Regions from separate parts of the Pseudomonas sp. GW821-FHT02A11 genome, predicted to be linked through region 1. Evidence: predicted binding sites of a transcription regulator. Region 1 holds the regulator's gene; each other region holds the start of a gene.
What was found. The regulator FliA, encoded in region 1, starts transcription of late flagellar genes. The targets are predictions, from matches to a motif close to CTAAAGTTTNNNNNNNNNNNGCCGNTAA.

Region 1 (4,271 bases):
TTACGATTCGATGCGCTCTGAATTGAACGGCCTGCGTGAACTGCTGGAAGTCCAGCTTGGGTCGCTGGCCTGGAATCAACTGCAGGGCAGCCGTCCGCAACAGGCTAATCTGTGGCGTCGCCTGCAACGTGTGGGTCTGTCTGGCCCGCTGTCGCGCGATCTGTTGAACATGGTCCCGGACGTTGACGATCAGCCTCATGCCTGGCGCATGTTGCTGGCTCACCTGGCGCGCATGATCGTCACACCTGACGTCGAGCCGCTGGAAGAGGGCGGGGTGATCGCCATGGTCGGCCCTGCCGGTATGGGCAAGACCACCACGTTAGCCAAACTCGCGGCCCGTTATGTGTTGAAATACGGCGCGCAAAATATCGCGCTGGTGAGCATGGACAGCTTTCGCATCGGGGCTCAGGAACAACTCAAGACGCTGGGCCGGATTCTCAATGTGCCGGTGACCCACGTCGATCCGGGGCAATCCCTGGCTCAGGCGCTGGAACCGTTGCTGCGCAAGCGCGTGGTGCTGATCGATACCGCAGGCCTCCAAGCCAGCGATCCGGCCCTGCGCCTGCAGCTCGAAAGCCTGGCCGGTCGCGGCATCAAGGCGCGCAATTACTTGGTACTGGCGACAACCAGCCAGAAACAGGTACTGACCGCGGCCTATCACAGTTACAAGCGTTGCGGCCTGGCCGGGTGCATCCTGACCAAGCTCGACGAAACCGCAAGCCTTGGCGAAGTGCTGAGCCTTGCCGTGACACACGAACTGCCTGTGGCCTATCTCACTGATGGCCCGCGCATACCGGATGATCTGCATCTGCCCCGTCGGCACCAGTTGGTAAGCCGTGCCGTCAGTGTGCAGATGCAGGAGGAGCCTAGCGAGGAAGCGATGGCGGATATGTTTGCGGATCTTTATCACAGCACCGGCAAGCGCGCGGGCTAGGTTAAGGAAAATGACATTGGAAAATACCTGCATCGATGGTCTGCCAGGCATTGTTCACTCAGTGAACGTGCAGCCCGAAATGTGGCTTTGGTCTAAGCAAGACAAGGTAAAGAATTAACTATGGGCAGCATGCATCCCGTTCAGGTTATCGCGGTGACCGGTGGCAAAGGTGGCGTAGGCAAGACCAATGTGTCAGTGAACCTCTCGCTGGCCTTGGCCGAGCTGGGACGTCGCGTCATGTTGCTGGATGCCGATCTGGGTCTGGCCAACGTCGACGTATTGTTGGGGCTGACCCCAAAACGCACCCTGGCCGATGTCATCGAAGGCCGCTGCGAGCTGCGCGATGTCCTGTTGCAGGGCCCGGGCGGTGTACGCATCGTGCCTGCGGCATCCGGCACCCAGACCATGGTTCAGTTGAGCCCGGCGCAGCATGCCGGCCTGATTCAGGCGTTCAGCGAAATCGGCGACAACCTCGACGTGCTGGTGATCGACACCGCCGCCGGGATTGGCGAATCGGTGGTCAGCTTCGTACGCGCAGCGCAGGAAGTGCTGCTGGTGGTGTGCGATGAGCCGACCTCGATCACTGACGCCTACGCGCTGATCAAACTGCTTAACCGCGACCACGGCATGAACCGCTTCCGCGTGCTGGCCAACATGGCCCAGAGCCCGCAGGAAGGGCGCAACCTGTTTGCCAAGCTGACCAAGGTCACCGACCGCTTCCTCGACGTGGCCCTGCAGTATGTGGGCGCTGTGCCGTACGACGAATGCGTGCGCAAGGCCGTGCAAAAACAGCGCGCCGTGTATGAAGCGTTTCCACGTTCCAAATGTGCCCTGGCATTCAAGGCCATTGCACAGAAGGTCGATACCTGGCCACTGCCGGCGAACCCGCGTGGCCACCTTGAATTTTTCGTTGAGCGGCTGGTTCATCAGACCAGCGCAGGGCCAGTGTCATGACTGCAAGTGGCTATCGCATGTACAGCAAATCATCCAAAGATTCCCAGTATGAGCTGATCGAGCGTTATGCCCCTCTGGTCAAGCGCATCGCTTACCACTTGCTGGCGCGTTTGCCGGCCAGCGTGCAGGTCGAGGATCTGATCCAGGCCGGCATGATCGGTCTGCTCGAAGTCTCGACCAAGTACGACTCCACCAAGGGTGCGAGTTTCGAGACCTACGCGGGTATTCGTATCCGCGGCGCGATGCTCGATGAAGTGCGCAAGGGAGACTGGGCGCCCCGTTCGGTCCACCGCAACACGCGCATGGTCAGCGACGCGATTCGTGCAATTGAAGCAAAAACCGGCCGCGACGCTAAAGATCATGAGGTTGCTGCCGAACTTCAATTGAGCCTGGACGATTACTACGCGATTCTGAACGATACCTTGGGCAGTCGCCTGTTCAGCTTCGACGACCTGTTGCAGGACGGCGAGCATGAAGGGCTGCATGAGGATGGCGCGAGCCAGTCGCTGGAACCGTCACGGGATCTGGAAGACGAGCGCTTCCAGAGCGCACTGGCCGACGCCATTGCCAACCTGCCCGAGCGTGAACGCCTGGTGTTGGCGCTGTACTACGACGAAGAGCTGAACCTCAAGGAAATCGGTGAGGTCCTGGGGGTCAGCGAGTCGCGTGTCAGCCAGTTGCACAGCCAGTGTGCCGCCCGTCTGCGCGGACGCCTGGGAGAATGGCGCGCGCGCTGACCCATCAACACGGGTGCCGGTTGCGGGGCCTGTGAGTAACATGCAAGACCGGCTGTGCAAGATGTGGTGTGGGAAGCAAAAGAGACAAGGCAGGAGCCGGTCGGATCAGGTCTTCGTGACTCTGTTCCGCTGTGCTCGTACCTTTCGATTCCAAAGCCCCCTCGTTTTCGTGTAACCGGTAGTTGTGCTGTACCGGTATTGATTGAACGCGCGTCCGGGAGCTGGGCGCGTTAAAGACTGCTTGGAGGTCGAATTGGACAAGAACATGAAAATCCTCATCGTTGATGACTTCTCAACGATGCGGCGGATCATAAAAAACCTGTTGCGTGACCTTGGGTTCACCAACACGGCCGAAGCAGATGACGGTACCACCGCATTGCCGATGCTGCAGAGCGGGGCTTTCGATTTCCTGGTGACTGACTGGAACATGCCCGGCATGTCCGGCATCGACCTGCTGCGTCAGGTCCGTGCCGATGAGCGCCTGCGCCATCTGCCGGTACTGATGGTCACCGCCGAAGCCAAGCGCGAGCAGATCATCGAGGCCGCTCAGGCCGGTGTGAACGGCTACGTCGTGAAGCCTTTCACTGCTCAGGTTCTCAAAGAAAAGATCGAGAAGATATTCGAGCGCGTCAATAGCTGATGTCCGCTGCGAGGGCGCTATGGATCCTAAAGATTCGACGATGGGTGACTTCGAGTCGACCCTGAAGAAACATGCACAAGAACTCGTCGCGAGCCTTGAAAAGGGCAAGTTCGGCGACGCCGTGCAACTTATCCATGAGCTAAACCAGACCCGCGATCGCGGCCTGTATCAGGAAGTCGGCAAACTGACGCGCGAGCTGCACAGCGCAATCGTCAATTTCCAGATTGACCCGCACATGCCGCAAGCCGAAGAGGTGTCGCAGATCACGGATGCCACCGAGCGCCTGTCGTATGTTGTCAGGCTCACGGAAGGTGCGGCCAACCGCACCATGGACCTGGTGGAGCAGAGCACGCCATTGATGAATGGCCTGAGCACGGACGCCAAGGCGCTCAGCGACGATTGGGGGCGCTTCATGCGTCGCGAGATCGGTGCCGAGGAGTTTCGTGATCTGGCCCGCCGCGTCGAGGGTTTCCTTGCGCGCAGCGAGAAGGAGACCCACGAGGTCGCCAGCCACCTCAACGACATTCTGCTGGCCCAGGACTATCAGGACCTGACCGGCCAGGTGATCAAGCGTGTGACGACGCTGGTGACCGAAGTCGAGAGCAATCTGCTCAAGTTGGTGCTGATGGCAAGCCAGGTCGATCGCTTTGCTGGCATCGAGCACGACCAGGAAGTGTTCCGTCAGCAAAAAGAACAGGAAAAACTTCATTCCAAGGGTGAAGGTCCGCAGATTCATGCCGATAAACGTGAAGACGTCGTATCCGGTCAGGATGATGTTGACGATCTGCTATCCAGCCTTGGCTTCTAGATTCTAGAGCCGGGGTTCTATGTGAAAGAGGCTGCGGGCCTGATGCGTGAATGCTTCGACGAAAGCAAGGCGCGCAGGCCAGCGACGCAGCCCCTGGATCGGTTTGACGGTTAATTTTAGGAGCACCCCCAATGAGCTTCGGCGCCGATGAAGAAATCCTTCAGGATTTTCTGGTAGAGGCCGGCGAGATTCTGGAGC
Region 2 (4,271 bases), on a different contig from region 1:
CGGTTCTCGACGATGTCCAGACGGCCAATGCCGTGCTCGCCGCCGATTTTGTTCAGGGTCGCCAGAACGGTGGCCGGGGTCATGTCGACGCCGTCCAGCGCAACGATGTCGCCATTGCGGTAGGTCAGTTCCAGGTACTGGGGTTTGTCTGGCGCGTTTTCAGGCGAAACGGTCCAGCGCCACATGTCTTCTTCGTGCTCGGTCCAGGTGTCTTCCAGCACGCCACCTTCATAGGAGATGTGCAACAGGTTGGCGTCCATGGAGTATGGGGACTTCTTCTTGCCGTGACGCTCGATCGGGATCGCGTGCTTCTCGGCATAATCCATCAGCTTTTCGCGGGACAGCAGGTCCCACTCGCGCCACGGGGCGATGACTTTCACGCCAGGCTTGAGTGCGTAGGCACCCAGTTCGAAACGCACCTGATCGTTACCCTTGCCGGTCGCGCCGTGGGAAATGGCGTCGGCGCCAGTTTCGTTGGCGATTTCGATCAGACGCTTGGCGATCAGCGGACGTGCGATGGAGGTACCCAGCAGGTACTCGCCTTCGTAGACGGTGTTGGCGCGGAACATCGGGAACACGAAATCACGCACGAATTCTTCGCGCAGGTCGTCGATGTAGATTTCTTTGACGCCCATGGCCTGCGCCTTGGCGCGTGCTGGCTCGACTTCTTCGCCCTGACCCAGGTCAGCGGTAAAGGTCACCACTTCGCAGTTGTACGTATCTTGCAGCCACTTCAGGATCACCGAAGTATCCAGGCCACCGGAATACGCGAGAACTACCTTGTTAACGTCCGCCATGCCATCACTCCAACGCGTTGTACGGAAAACCGCTGATTCTACCGTTCAAACACGTGGATTTACAGTGTCGCGACAGCTTCTGACGACGAAGCGACAGAATCTGTCGAACACACGACGACTGATTGGGCTCAGACCTTGGCCACTGGCGCCCCGGACGCCGCCGTGGGAGCTGGCGTGGCAGAGGGTGCAGGCGCAGCGGCCGGCGGCGCTACCAAGGCTGGAGCCGGTGCCGATACAGGCGCGGCGGCGGGTTTTTGTTCGGCGACGCGATCCAGGTGAATGTTCACCCGACGATTGCGCGCACGGTTTGCATTATTGGTGTTGGGCACCAGTGGGTACTGCTCGCCGTGAAAACGCACGGTGATCTGCTCTTCCGGCACGCCCTGGGCCTTGAGGTAATCCATGACTGCCAGCGCGCGACGGCGAGACAGGTCACGGTTGGTCAGGCGATTGCCGCTGTTGTCGGAGTGCCCGTCCAGCTCGACATGATTGACCGTCGGATCAGCCTTCATATAAGCCAGCACGGTATCGAGGCGACGCTTGGCCGGCGCATCCAGATCGATGCCGCCGCCCGGGAAGCCAATCTCGGCCTGACGCACCTGATCGAAATTCATCGGCAACAGTTTGGCCGTGCACAGCTGAAAATCGGTGTAGGCCTTGCTGAACTTGACCGGCAGCAGGCGCACTTCCATCGCCCCGCCACCATCGCGCAAGGCATGACGAATGACCGGGCTGCGGCCTTCCATCAAACCCGCAATGAGCCGTCCGGCCTGAGCCTGACTGGTATTGAAAGGAATCTCGCCGTTGCCGACTTTCACCGCGCCCAGATTAAGATCGCCCCGACCGGGCTGCCAGGGTGCAGCGGCGGCGATAAGCGTGGCAGAGCCCGAAGCCAGGCTGTAACCAGTGGCCTTCAGTCGGAAAGTCGCCTGCTCACCGGCGCGACGCACGAACTCACCCGCGCCAAAATCGGTGATCGGCTGGCTCAGACGGCATTCGAACGGGTCGCCTTCTACCTTCCACTCGATATTCTCCAGACGGGTCTGGAAAGTGAGAGCCATGGCCGGCAGGCTGGCAAACACGCTGAGCAGGGCTAGATATCGCTGGCGCACGGGAGGCTCCACTTAAAAATTTCACGCGAAACAAATTTATCGCTTACACGTGTCTATCGGTAACTTCCTACAAAACTTGATAGCGAGTGCCTGGACGAGTCTTTTCCGGTAGCATTCCCAGCGAGTTTGCCCGCCTGGAATCCCCCAATGTCCGACCGCCTGACCCTCCTGCGCCCCGACGACTGGCACATCCATCTTCGTGATGGCGCCGTTTTGCCCCATACCGTCGCGGACGTTGCGCGCACCTTTAGCCGCGCCATCATCATGCCGAACCTCGTGCCGCCGGTACGCAACGCGGAGCAAGCCGATGCGTATCGCCAGCGCATCCTCGCTGCCCGCCCGCAAGGCAGCCGTTTCGAGCCATTGATGGTGCTGTACCTCACCGACCTGACCCAGCCCGAAGACATCCGCGCCGCCAAGGCCAGCGGTTTCGTCTACGCGGCCAAGCTGTACCCGGCCGGTGCCACGACCAACTCCGACTCTGGCGTGACCAGCGTGGACAAGATCTTCCCCGTGCTCGAAGCGATGGCTGAAGTCGGTATGCCGCTGTTGATCCACGGCGAAGTGACCCGCGGCGACATCGACGTGTTCGACCGCGAAAAGATTTTCATCGACGAGCACATGCGCCGTGTGGTCGAGCGTTTCCCGACCCTCAAAGTGGTGTTCGAACACATCACCACGGGCGATGCCGTGCAGTTCGTCAACGAGGCTTCGGCCAACGTCGGCGCGACCATCACTGCACACCACCTGCTGTACAACCGCAATCACATGCTGGTCGGCGGGATTCGTCCGCACTTCTATTGCCTGCCGATTCTCAAGCGCAATACCCACCAAGTGGCGCTGCTGGACGCCGCCACCAGCGGCAGCGGCAAGTTCTTCCTGGGCACCGACTCGGCGCCGCACGCCCAGCACGCCAAGGAAGCCGCATGCGGCTGTGCCGGCTGCTACACCGCCTATGCTGCCATCGAGCTGTACGCCGAGGCGTTCGAACAGCGCAACGCTCTGGACAAACTCGAGGGCTTCGCCAGCCTCAATGGCCCGGCGTTCTACGGCCTGCCGGCCAACACCGACACCATCACGCTGGTGCGTGAAGAGTGGACCGCCCCGACCAGCCTGCCGTTTGGCGAGCTGTCGGTCATCCCGCTGCGCGCCGGTGAAAAACTGCGCTGGCGCCTGCTGGAGGAAAACGCGTGAGTGAAGACCATTACGACGACGATCAGGAAGGCTCTGGCGGCGGCACAGGCTCCAGACATCCGATGGCAGCGCGCTTTCGTGGCTATCTGCCAGTCGTTGTCGACGTAGAGACCGGCGGTTTCAATGCCGCCACCGATGCGTTGCTGGAAATTGCAGCCACCACCATTGGCATGGACGAAAAAGGCTTCGTGTTCCCTGAACACACCTACTTCTTCCGCGTCGAGCCTTTCGAAGGCGCCAACATCGAAGCCGCTGCCCTGGAGTTCACCGGGATCAAGCTCGATCACCCGTTACGCATGGCGGTCAGCGAAGAAACGGCGTTGACCGACATCTTCCGTGGCGTACGCAAAGCACTGAAGGCCAACGGCTGCAAGCGCGCGATTCTGGTGGGGCATAACGCCAGCTTCGATCTGGGCTTCCTTAACGCGGCAGTGGCGCGACTGGACATGAAACGCAACCCGTTTCATCCGTTCTCCAGTTTCGACACCGCAACGCTCGCAGGCCTGGCGTACGGCCAAACCGTGCTGGCCAAGGCCTGTCAGTCCGCTGACATCGACTTCGACGGTCGTGAGGCCCACTCTGCTCGCTATGACACCGAGAAGACGGCCGATTTGTTCTGCGGCATCGTCAATCGCTGGAAGGAAATGGGCGGCTGGCACGACTTCGACGATTGAGGTCTGTACTTCGCTGACTGAACCGGCCCCCTGTGGCCGGTTTTTTATGACCGAATGACGGACTCATCTGACCATTCATCGGGCTTCAGCTGAGGTTCAGGAAGTAGTTTTGACAAGCATTCTCATTAACATTAGTATCCGTCGCACATGAGCCCATCACTCAGCGACGGTCCTTTTTTATGTATGTCTGCCTCTGCCAAGGTGTCACCGACGGACAAATCCGCGAAGCAATCATGGAAGGATGCTGCAGCTATCGTGAAGTGCGCGAAACCCTGGGTGTCGCCAGCAAATGTGGGAAATGCGCCTGCCTTGCCAAGGAAGTGGTGCGTGAAACCCTGACCGAACTGCAAACAACTCAGGCCGCCCTCGCTTATCCAGCAGAATTTTCTGCCGCCTGAACTACCGAATTTTAGAGAACCGGACCGAGTGTCCGGTTTTTTTATGCCTGTAATTCAAATGCTTAGCGCTAAGATGCGGAACACAAACATTCTTAT
Region 3 (4,271 bases), on a different contig from region 1:
CCACATGAGGCGCCACCCAGAACAGAATGCCGAAGGTCAGCATCAGCAGCCCGCCGAAGGCAATGCCCATGCGCCCGGCAGTGCGCGCGAGCAGCAGGTTGCCCGCGCCGTAATGCAGGCCGATACGCATGGTGACGGCGTAGGAAATCCCCACGGGAATCATGAACGCCATCGACACCGATTGCAGAGCGATCTGGTGCGCGGCCATTTGCGTGCTGCCCATCGCGCCCATGCAGAACGCCGCGAAGGTAAACAGGCCAACTTCCACTGCGTAGGTGCCCCCAATGGGCAGACCAAGGCGCCACAGTTCTTTCAGGCAAGTGCGTGACAGGTTCATCAGGCCCTTGTGAATCGGGTACGTCGCATATGCCTTGTGATAACGGATGTGCAGCCACAGGACCAGCGCCATGCTGTTGGTGACGATCGCCGTGACCAGCCCGATGCCCATCAGGCCCCAATGCGGCAGGCCGAACAGCCCGTGGATGAAGGCGTAATTGAGCCCGAAGTTGGCAGCCACCCCGACCAGGCTGATCACCATCACAGGGGTTGCACGGCCCAGCGCGCTGGTGAAACCCCGTAGCGCCATGAAGCTCAATAGCCCTGGCAAGGCCAGCGGCAAGGTGATCAGGAACTGACTGGCCATGTGCACGTTGGCTTCGTCCTGGCCGAAGTTGAGCAGGATGGGCTCAAGGTTCCACAGGATCACCGCCGCAATCACCGCCATGCCCCACGCCAGCCAGAGGCCTGCCTGGATCAGACGGGTTGCACCGGCGTCATCGTTGGCGCCTTTGCGAATGGCCACCAGCGTACCGACGGCTGCCATCACGCCGACGCAAAAAAACGAAACGAAGTTATAGCTCGCCGCGCCCAGCCCGCCGCCCGCGAGGGATTCGGGGCCGAGCTTGCCCATCATCACGGTGTCGGTGAAGACCATCAGCATATGCGCCATCTGTGAGGCGATCAGCGGCCCAGCCAGGCGCAGGATGATCCACAGTTCTTTGAAGGCGTGCTGTTGCATGGTCTTGGCGCTCGGGAAAGGGAGGCATTGATGAGCGGCTCATTGTCGGGATTCGAGCCTCAATGCACAAAGGGATAAATACGATCATTGGCATGAGTAAAACTCATCCTGAGGCTTTTGCAGTACAGTGTTGCGCATCGCCATCAGGCCAAGAGGAAAGCGCCAGATGCCTCGTACTCTCCCGCCTTTGTATGCGCTGCGTGCATTCGAAGCCGCTGCGCGACACACCTCGTTCACCCGAGCTGCCGAAGAGCTGTCGATCACCCAAAGCGCGGTCAGCCGGCACATCCACACGCTGGAGCAGCATTTCGCCTGCCGGTTGTTTCGTCGTAACGGGCGCAACCTGCAATTGACCGAAGCCGCGCGGGAGTTGTTGCCGGGCGTGCGCGAGGGCTTTTCAGCGCTGGAGCGGGCATGCAGCGCGTTGATGGCCGAGGAGGGCATTCTGCGCATGAAGGCGCCGTCGACCCTGACCATGCGCTGGCTGCTGGCGCGACTCAGTCGCTTTCGTCATTTGCAAGTGGGTAACGAGGTGCAACTGACCAGTGCCTGGATGGACATCGACCACGTGGATTTCACCCAAGAGCCGTTCGATTGCGCGGTGTTGCTGGGACGTGGGCATTTTCCGCCGGACTGGGAGGCGACCTACCTGTTTCCCGAACTGCTGATTCCGGTGGGCTCGCCCAGCCTGCTTGATGACGCGCCTTGGGACGTCGAGCGTCTGGCCAGTGCCGAGCTGCTGCACCCCACGCCCGACCGCCGCGACTGGCGCAGCTGGCTGGAGCGCATGGGGCTGTCGGATCGGGTCTCGCTCAAGGGCGGTCAGGTATTCGACACGCTGGAGCTGGGCATGATCGCCGCCGCGCGGGGCTACGGGGTGTCCATGGGTGATCTGTTGATGGTGGCCGAGGACGTCATTCAGGGGCGTCTGAGCCTGCCTTGGCGCACGGCGGTGGTCAGTGGCGAGAACTATTACCTGGTTTGGCCCAAGACTCGGCCCGGCGGCGAGCGCCTGCGCAGGCTCAGCGACTTTTTGCAGAGCGAAGTGCGAGCGATGGAGTTGCCGCAGGTGACGATATTGGAGTGAGCGTGCAACGACGTGGGGCTCACCTCAGTTGCTGGCGCCCGGTTCTTCTGTGGAAGCGAATTCATTCGCGAGAAATAGTCCAGGCGCTAGAGGTGTGTTGGATGTGCCCCCGCCTCGCGAATGAATTCGCTCCCACAAGTTATGTGCGATGCCCAATAGCCATCCGTCCTAAGACCGGGCGTAGGACTCAAGTATTCAGTCTGTCAGCCGATTCCGTATTGCGGATCCGATTCTTCTCTATCGGCCCATCGACACCCTCTATTAGAAATAGCCCGAATGGTTTGCCTGAGATCAGGATGATCCGCTCGTTCGGCAAGGAGTTTTCATGCCTCAACCCCGTGCCCGTATTGCGTCGCAACTTGGCATCGCCCTGGCCGTCATTCTGGCCGTTGTCATCAGTGGCAGTACCCTGTTCGCCCTGCGCTCGCTGGATTCGGCAAACCTGACCATTCGTGAAGAACACATGGGCAGCGAAGCGCGCTTGCTGGCTGACCAACTGAACACCTTTCACAGCACCCTGCGCGACAGCACCCAGCGCCTGAGCGGGCTGTTCGAGAAGCGCTTCAACGGCCTGACTGTCCAGCCAGACCAACAGATCGCCGTTGCAGGCATGCAGACCCCTGCGCTGCTGCTCAAGGGCAACGTGCTGAACAATGACTTCGTTGAAGTCGACGATTTCAAGAAAATGACTGCAGGCGTCGCGACGGTGTTCGTGCGCAATGGCGATGACTTCATCCGCATCAGCACCTCGCTGAGCAAACAGGACGGTTCCCGCGCCATCGGCACCGTGCTCGATCACAAGCACCCGGCCTATGAAAAACTGCTGGCCGGGCAGGGGTACGTCGGCCGCGCGTTGCTGTTCGATCGCCTGTACATGACCCAATACAGCCCGGTGCGCGACGCCAGCGGCAAGGTCATCGCCGTGTTGTTCGTGGGTTTTGACTACACCGACGCGCAGAAAGCCCAGTTCGACAACCTCAAGAGCTTTCGCATTGGTTCCACCGGCTCGCTGGCCCTGCTCGACGAGCAGAACAACTGGCTGGTGCCTCCCGCTGGCGTGAAGGATCTGGATCAGGCGCGCAAGTCGCTGGCCGATTTCGTCAAAACCCCAGGCGTAGGACGTTTCTGGCAAGACGCCGGGAATGATTTTTACACCGTGGCCGAGCCTTTCGCCGGCGGTCCGTGGTCGATTCTGGCGATCATGCCCAAAGACGAAATCAGCGCCGTGACCTGGAGCGTCGGTATTCAGTTGGCGATCGGCAGCCTCCTGGCGATGCTGATTGCGGTGGGTTCGGCGATCTGGCTGCTGCGCAGCAAACTGCAACCGCTGTCGGATCTGGTGAATCAGGCCGAGGCGTTGGGCGCGGGCGATCTGAGCGCGCGCTTGAACGTCACCCGCCATGACGAAATCGGCCAGCTGGCCGGCAGCTTCAACAAGATGGGCCAGGCGCTGGAAACCATGGTTTCGCACATTCGCACGGCGGCCCAGGAAGTCAGCGGCCGCGCGCAGGCGCTGTCTGGCCTGTCGGGCGGCGCCTATGAAGGCATGGAGCAGCAGTCCGGCGAGATCACCAGCATGGCTGGCGCGGTCGAGGAGTTCAGCGCCACTGCGCTGACCATCGCCGACAACATGGGCAACACCGAGCGGCTTGCACAAGGTAATGCCCAACAGACCCGCATCGGTCGCGCATCGATGGAAGAGGCTTCGGCCTCGCTGGAGCAGATCGCAGGTTCTCTGGGCAGCACTGCTGCGGTCATCGACACCCTTGGCCAGCGTTCTCAGGAAATCGGCGGCATCGTCAGCGTGATTACCTCCATCGCCGAACAGACCAACCTGTTGGCCCTCAATGCCGCCATCGAAGCTGCGCGGGCCGGCGAGCAGGGTCGTGGTTTTGCCGTGGTCGCCGACGAAGTCCGCAACCTGGCCTCGCGCACCCGCCAGGCCACCGACGAAATCTCCGGCATGATCGCCAGCATCCAGCAGGAAACCGGCAACGCCATCAGCACCATGGAACAAGGTAACGCGCTGATGCAGGAAGGCTTGGCACGCAACGCGAAGGTCGCGTCAGCACTGGCTCAGATCGACGAACAAAGCCGTTCGGCCGGCGATCAGTTCGCCTCGATCACCACCGCCACTCAAGAGCAAAGCAACACCGCAACCCTGCT
Region 4 (4,271 bases), on a different contig from region 1:
ACGTTCTGCTTCATGGCCGATCAGCCGATCCTGTTCTTTTTCAAGCCGGGTCAGTTCGTCACCCTGGAGCTGGAAATCGAAGGCGTGCCGGTCATGCGCTCCTACACCATTTCCAGCTCGCCGTCGGTGCCTTACAGCTTCTCGATCACCATCAAGCGCGTGCCGGGTGGCAAGGTGTCCAACTGGCTTCACGACACCCTGCACGAAGGTCAGGAGCTGGCGGTCCACGGGCCGGTCGGGCTGTTCAACGCCATCGACTTCCCGAACCCGAAGATCCTTTACCTCAGCGGCGGGGTCGGCATCACGCCGGTCATGTCCATGGCGCGCTGGTATTACGACACCAACGCCAACGTCGACATGGTCTTCGTTCACAGCTCCCGTTCGCCCAAAGACATCATCTACCACCGCGAACTGGAGCAGATGGCGTCGCGCATCAATAACTTCTCGCTGCATATCGTCTGTGAGAAGCACGGTCTGGGCGAGCCATGGGCCGGTTACCGCGGCTACTTGAATCAGAAGATGCTGGAACTGATGGCGCCGGACTTCATGGAGCGCGAGGTCTTCTGCTGCGGCCCGACCCCATACATGAATGCGGTCAAGCGCCTGCTCGAAGCCAACGGCTTCAACATGGCCCAGTACCACGAAGAATCTTTCGGCGCGACCCCGCCCGAAGCCCGCGCTGACGCCGTGGAGCACGCCGAACAGGCCGCCGACGCGCCGGAAGTCGACGTCTCCGAACTGCATCAGGTGGAATTCACCGACACCGGCAAGAGCATCCGCGTGGCGCCGGGCGAAACCGTCCACGCAGCGGCTGCCAAGCTCGGCCTGATGATCCCCAAAGCCTGCGGTATGGGCATCTGCGGGACCTGCAAGGTGATGAAGCTCAGCGGCGAAGTCGAGATGGAACACAACGGCGGCATCACCGACGACGACGTGGAAGAGGGTTACATCCTGTCGTGCTGCAGCATTCCGAAAGGGGATGTGCGGATCGAGTATTGATCAACTCGGCGTAAAAACACCTGTGGGAGCGGATTCATCCGCGATGGGCTTTTCAGTCGACAGATAGGTATCGCCTGGCTGGCCTCATCGCGAATGAATTCGCTCCCACAGTGTTTGTGCGCCTTGCTTGATGAGTCGTTACAACCTGAACCGCGCCACCATCCCGTTCAAATCCACTGCCAGACGCGACAGCTCGTTGCTCGCCGCGCTGGTCTGGTTGGCGCCGGTGGCCGATTGAGTGGACAGGTCGCGGATGTTGACCAGATTGCGGTCCACCTCGCGCGCCACTTGCGCCTGCTCTTCTGCCGCGCTGGCGATCACCAGATTGCGTTCGTTGATCTCGACCACCGCACTGTTAATGGTGTCCAGCGCCAGGCCTGCGCCTTTGGCGATGCTCAGCGTCGACTCGGCGCGTTCGGTGCTGCTACGCATCGAGTTCACGGCCTGTTCGGTGCCGCCCTGGATGCTGCCGATCATGCGTTCGATTTCGCTGGTCGATTGCTGGGTGCGATGGGCGAGGGCGCGAACTTCATCGGCCACAACCGCAAAACCACGGCCCGCTTCGCCAGCACGGGCGGCTTCGATGGCAGCGTTGAGGGCAAGCAGGTTGGTCTGGTCGGCCAGGCCGCGAATCACGTCCAGGACTTTGCCGATGTCTCGGGATTCGTCAGCGAGGTTACCGATCAGCGTTGCGGTGCCCTGCACGTCGTTGCTCATGCGTTCGATGGCGCTGACGGTTTCCTGCACCAGGTCACGACCGTCGCTGGCCGAGGTGGTGGCGTTTTTCGATGCTTCGGACGTGCTTACGGCATTGCGAGCGACTTCTTCCACGGCGCTGGTCATCTCGTTGACGGCGGTGGCGGCTTGTTCGATTTCGTTGTTCTGTTGCGATAGTCCGCGAGCGCTTTCGTCGGTGACGGCGTTCAGCTCTTCTGCCGCCGAAGCCAACTGAGTTGCCGAGCCGGAAATGCGTTGCAGCGTGTCGCGCAGTCTCGACTGCATCTTCAGCATGGCGCTGAGCAGGCGGCCGGCTTCATCGGTGCCATCGACAGTGATGGTCCGGGTCAGGTCGCCTTCGGCCACTTCTTCAGCCGCTTTAAGCGCGGAAGCAATCGGGCGGGTGATGCTGTTGGTCAGCAGCCAGGCGAACAGGAGGGTCAGCACGGTGGCAATGATCAGCAGCGTGACGACCATCGTGAAGGCGGTCGAATACTGGTCCGAGGCCATTTTGTTGGTGTCGTTAAGCTGCTGGGTGTTGATCTCCACCAGCTTGCCCAGCGCCACGTTCATCTGGTCGGAGTTGGTCTGCAGGTCGTTATTGAGCAAGGCCGTGAGGTCGTCGAGCTTGTTGGCGTTGCTCAGCGATTTCATGCGGTCTTCGAGGTTGCGGTAGTCGCCCAGCAGCTTGACATACTGATCGTATGTGGCTTGTTCTTCGGGGGCGGCGATCAATTTGACGTAGATCGCGCGGGCTTCCTCGATCTGGCGATTGCGCATGGCCAGCAGCTCGATGGTTTTTTGCTGGGTGTCGGCTTCGCGGTTGAGCATCAGACGGTACGACAGCACACGCAGGCGAATGCTGGCTTCGGTCAGTTTATCCAGCGCCTTGATGCTCGGCATGCTGTTGGTCGCCATGGTCTCGGTGGCGTCGTTGATCTTGCTCATCTGGGCCAGCGCGAAGACGCCGAGCACCAGCATCAGCAGGCCAATGATGGAAAAGCCAAGAAACGCGCGGGGCGCGATGTTCATATTACGCAGGGACATGAAGGTTTCCTGAGAAAGCCGCGATCCATGCGTGCAGAAGGAGTGTGGAGGAGATGCACGGCTTATCGGTCGCGCTCGCCGAGACTTGAACACTTGGGACATCACTGTGCGTTTATGCCGCAGGAGGGTGATCTGACGAACAGCAGGAACAAGACACGGAAATCGCAGTCAATCAGGTCCGTTATGCGTTTGCGGAATTGAAGCGAGATGTGCGCTTTCCTGGTCGGTGTTGTGGCGTGAATGCCCTGATTTCACTGGTAGCTTGAGTGACTTTTCTTTATCGTACGCGCCCTTTGAAATTTGCCTGAGAAATCAAAATGTTGGAAGCATCCCTTAGCCAGTTGGAAAAGCTCGTCAGTGACCTGGTGCAGCAAAATCAGGACCTGCAGAACACGAACGCACAGCTCGCCGATGAGTTGAAGCAAGCCAGGGATGACAACGACAGCCTGCAGCTGAGCCTGCTGGAGCAGGAAGAGAAGCAGGGCGCCACCGCTGCCCGTATTCAGGCACTGGTTGACCGCGCCACCAGCGTCAGCGCGGTCGGCGCATGATCATCGACCGCGATGCCGCCAAGGTCATTTCCATTCTGGGCAACGACTACACGATCAAGGCGCCTGAAGGTCAGGAACAGACCTTGATGGAGGCCGTGGTCATGCTCAAGTCGGCGTTGTCCGAAACCAAGCGCAACTACCCGACCCTGATCGGCGACCGCCTGCTGGTGCTGGCGGCGCTGAATCTGTGCTCGAAGCAGATCGAACTCAAGCAGCAGCATGCCGAAGAGCTGAGCCGTTATGAGGAGAAAGTGAGCGCGACGGTGGAGGTGATTGAGAAGGTGATTGCGCAGGGGTGAAGCTTCTGCGGGCCTGATTGGCTTACACCCTCGCCCCGACTCTGAGATCTCTGTGGGAGCGAATTCATTCGCGATTGGCAGGTACATCCGACACATCGAGGTCGGATGTACCCTTTTTCGCGAATAAATTCGCTCCCACAGGGGGTATGTGATCAGGCTCCCATCACCAGACGGATATCCGCAGCCAGTTCACGCACGCGGGCTTCTTCGGTGTCCCACGAACACATGAATCGCGCACCGCCGCTGCCAATGAAGGTGTAGAAACGCCAGCCCTTGGCGGTCAGTGCGGCAATCGCCGCTTCCGACAGTTGCAGGAATACGCCGTTGGCTTGCACCGGGAACATCAATTCCACTCCCGGAATGTCCTTCACCAGCTCGGCGAGTAACTGCGCGCAGCTGTTGGCGTGGCGAGCGTGTTTGAGCCATGCGTCGTTTTCCAGCAGGCCGACCCACGGCGCCGACAGGAAGCGCATTTTCGACGCCAGTTGCCCGGCCTGCTTGCAGCGATAGTCGAAGTCTTCGGCCAGCTTGTGGTTGAAGAACAGAATCGCCTCACCCACCGCCATGCCGTTTTTCGTGCCGCCGAAGCACAGCACGTCGATGCCGGCCTTCCAGGTCAGTTCGGCTGGCGTGCAGCTCAGGTACGCACAGGCGTTGG

Region 2: the regulator FliA is predicted to act here: its motif matches at 1,963-1,990, upstream of AC07V9_RS01375 (flagellar protein MotY).
Region 3: the regulator FliA is predicted to act here: its motif matches at 2,292-2,319, upstream of AC07V9_RS12010 (methyl-accepting chemotaxis protein).
Region 4: the regulator FliA is predicted to act here: its motif matches at 2,826-2,853, upstream of AC07V9_RS29465 (methyl-accepting chemotaxis protein).

What each region holds. Positions count from the first base shown of each region.
Region 1 covers NZ_JBWKWB010000020.1:88,576-92,846, forward strand. Annotated here, with positions in the region: gene flhF (flagellar biosynthesis GTPase FlhF) at 1-934, shown strand, start outside; gene fleN (flagellar synthesis regulator FleN) at 1,055-1,888, shown strand; gene fliA (RNA polymerase sigma factor FliA) at 1,885-2,625, shown strand; gene AC07V9_RS23075 (chemotaxis response regulator CheY) at 2,891-3,265, shown strand; gene AC07V9_RS23080 (protein phosphatase CheZ) at 3,285-4,073, shown strand; gene AC07V9_RS23085 (chemotaxis protein CheA) at 4,205-4,271, shown strand, end outside.
Region 2 covers NZ_JBWKWB010000001.1:290,802-295,072, forward strand. Annotated here, with positions in the region: gene AC07V9_RS01370 (argininosuccinate synthase) at 1-797, opposite strand, end outside; gene AC07V9_RS01375 (flagellar protein MotY) at 926-1,909, opposite strand; gene pyrC (dihydroorotase) at 2,057-3,103, shown strand; gene rnt (ribonuclease T) at 3,100-3,777, shown strand; gene AC07V9_RS01390 (bacterioferritin-associated ferredoxin) at 3,957-4,175, shown strand.
Region 3 covers NZ_JBWKWB010000006.1:145,625-149,895, reverse strand. Annotated here, with positions in the region: gene AC07V9_RS12020 (NorM family multidrug efflux MATE transporter) at 1-1,018, opposite strand, end outside; gene AC07V9_RS12015 (LysR substrate-binding domain-containing protein) at 1,185-2,105, shown strand; gene AC07V9_RS12010 (methyl-accepting chemotaxis protein) at 2,431-4,271, shown strand, end outside.
Region 4 covers NZ_JBWKWB010000050.1:1,574-5,844, reverse strand. Annotated here, with positions in the region: gene gbcB (glycine betaine monooxygenase reductase subunit) at 1-999, shown strand, start outside; gene AC07V9_RS29465 (methyl-accepting chemotaxis protein) at 1,138-2,763, opposite strand; gene AC07V9_RS29460 (hypothetical protein) at 3,081-3,314, shown strand; gene AC07V9_RS29455 (cell division protein ZapA) at 3,311-3,613, shown strand; gene AC07V9_RS29450 (threonine aldolase family protein) at 3,766-4,271, opposite strand, start outside.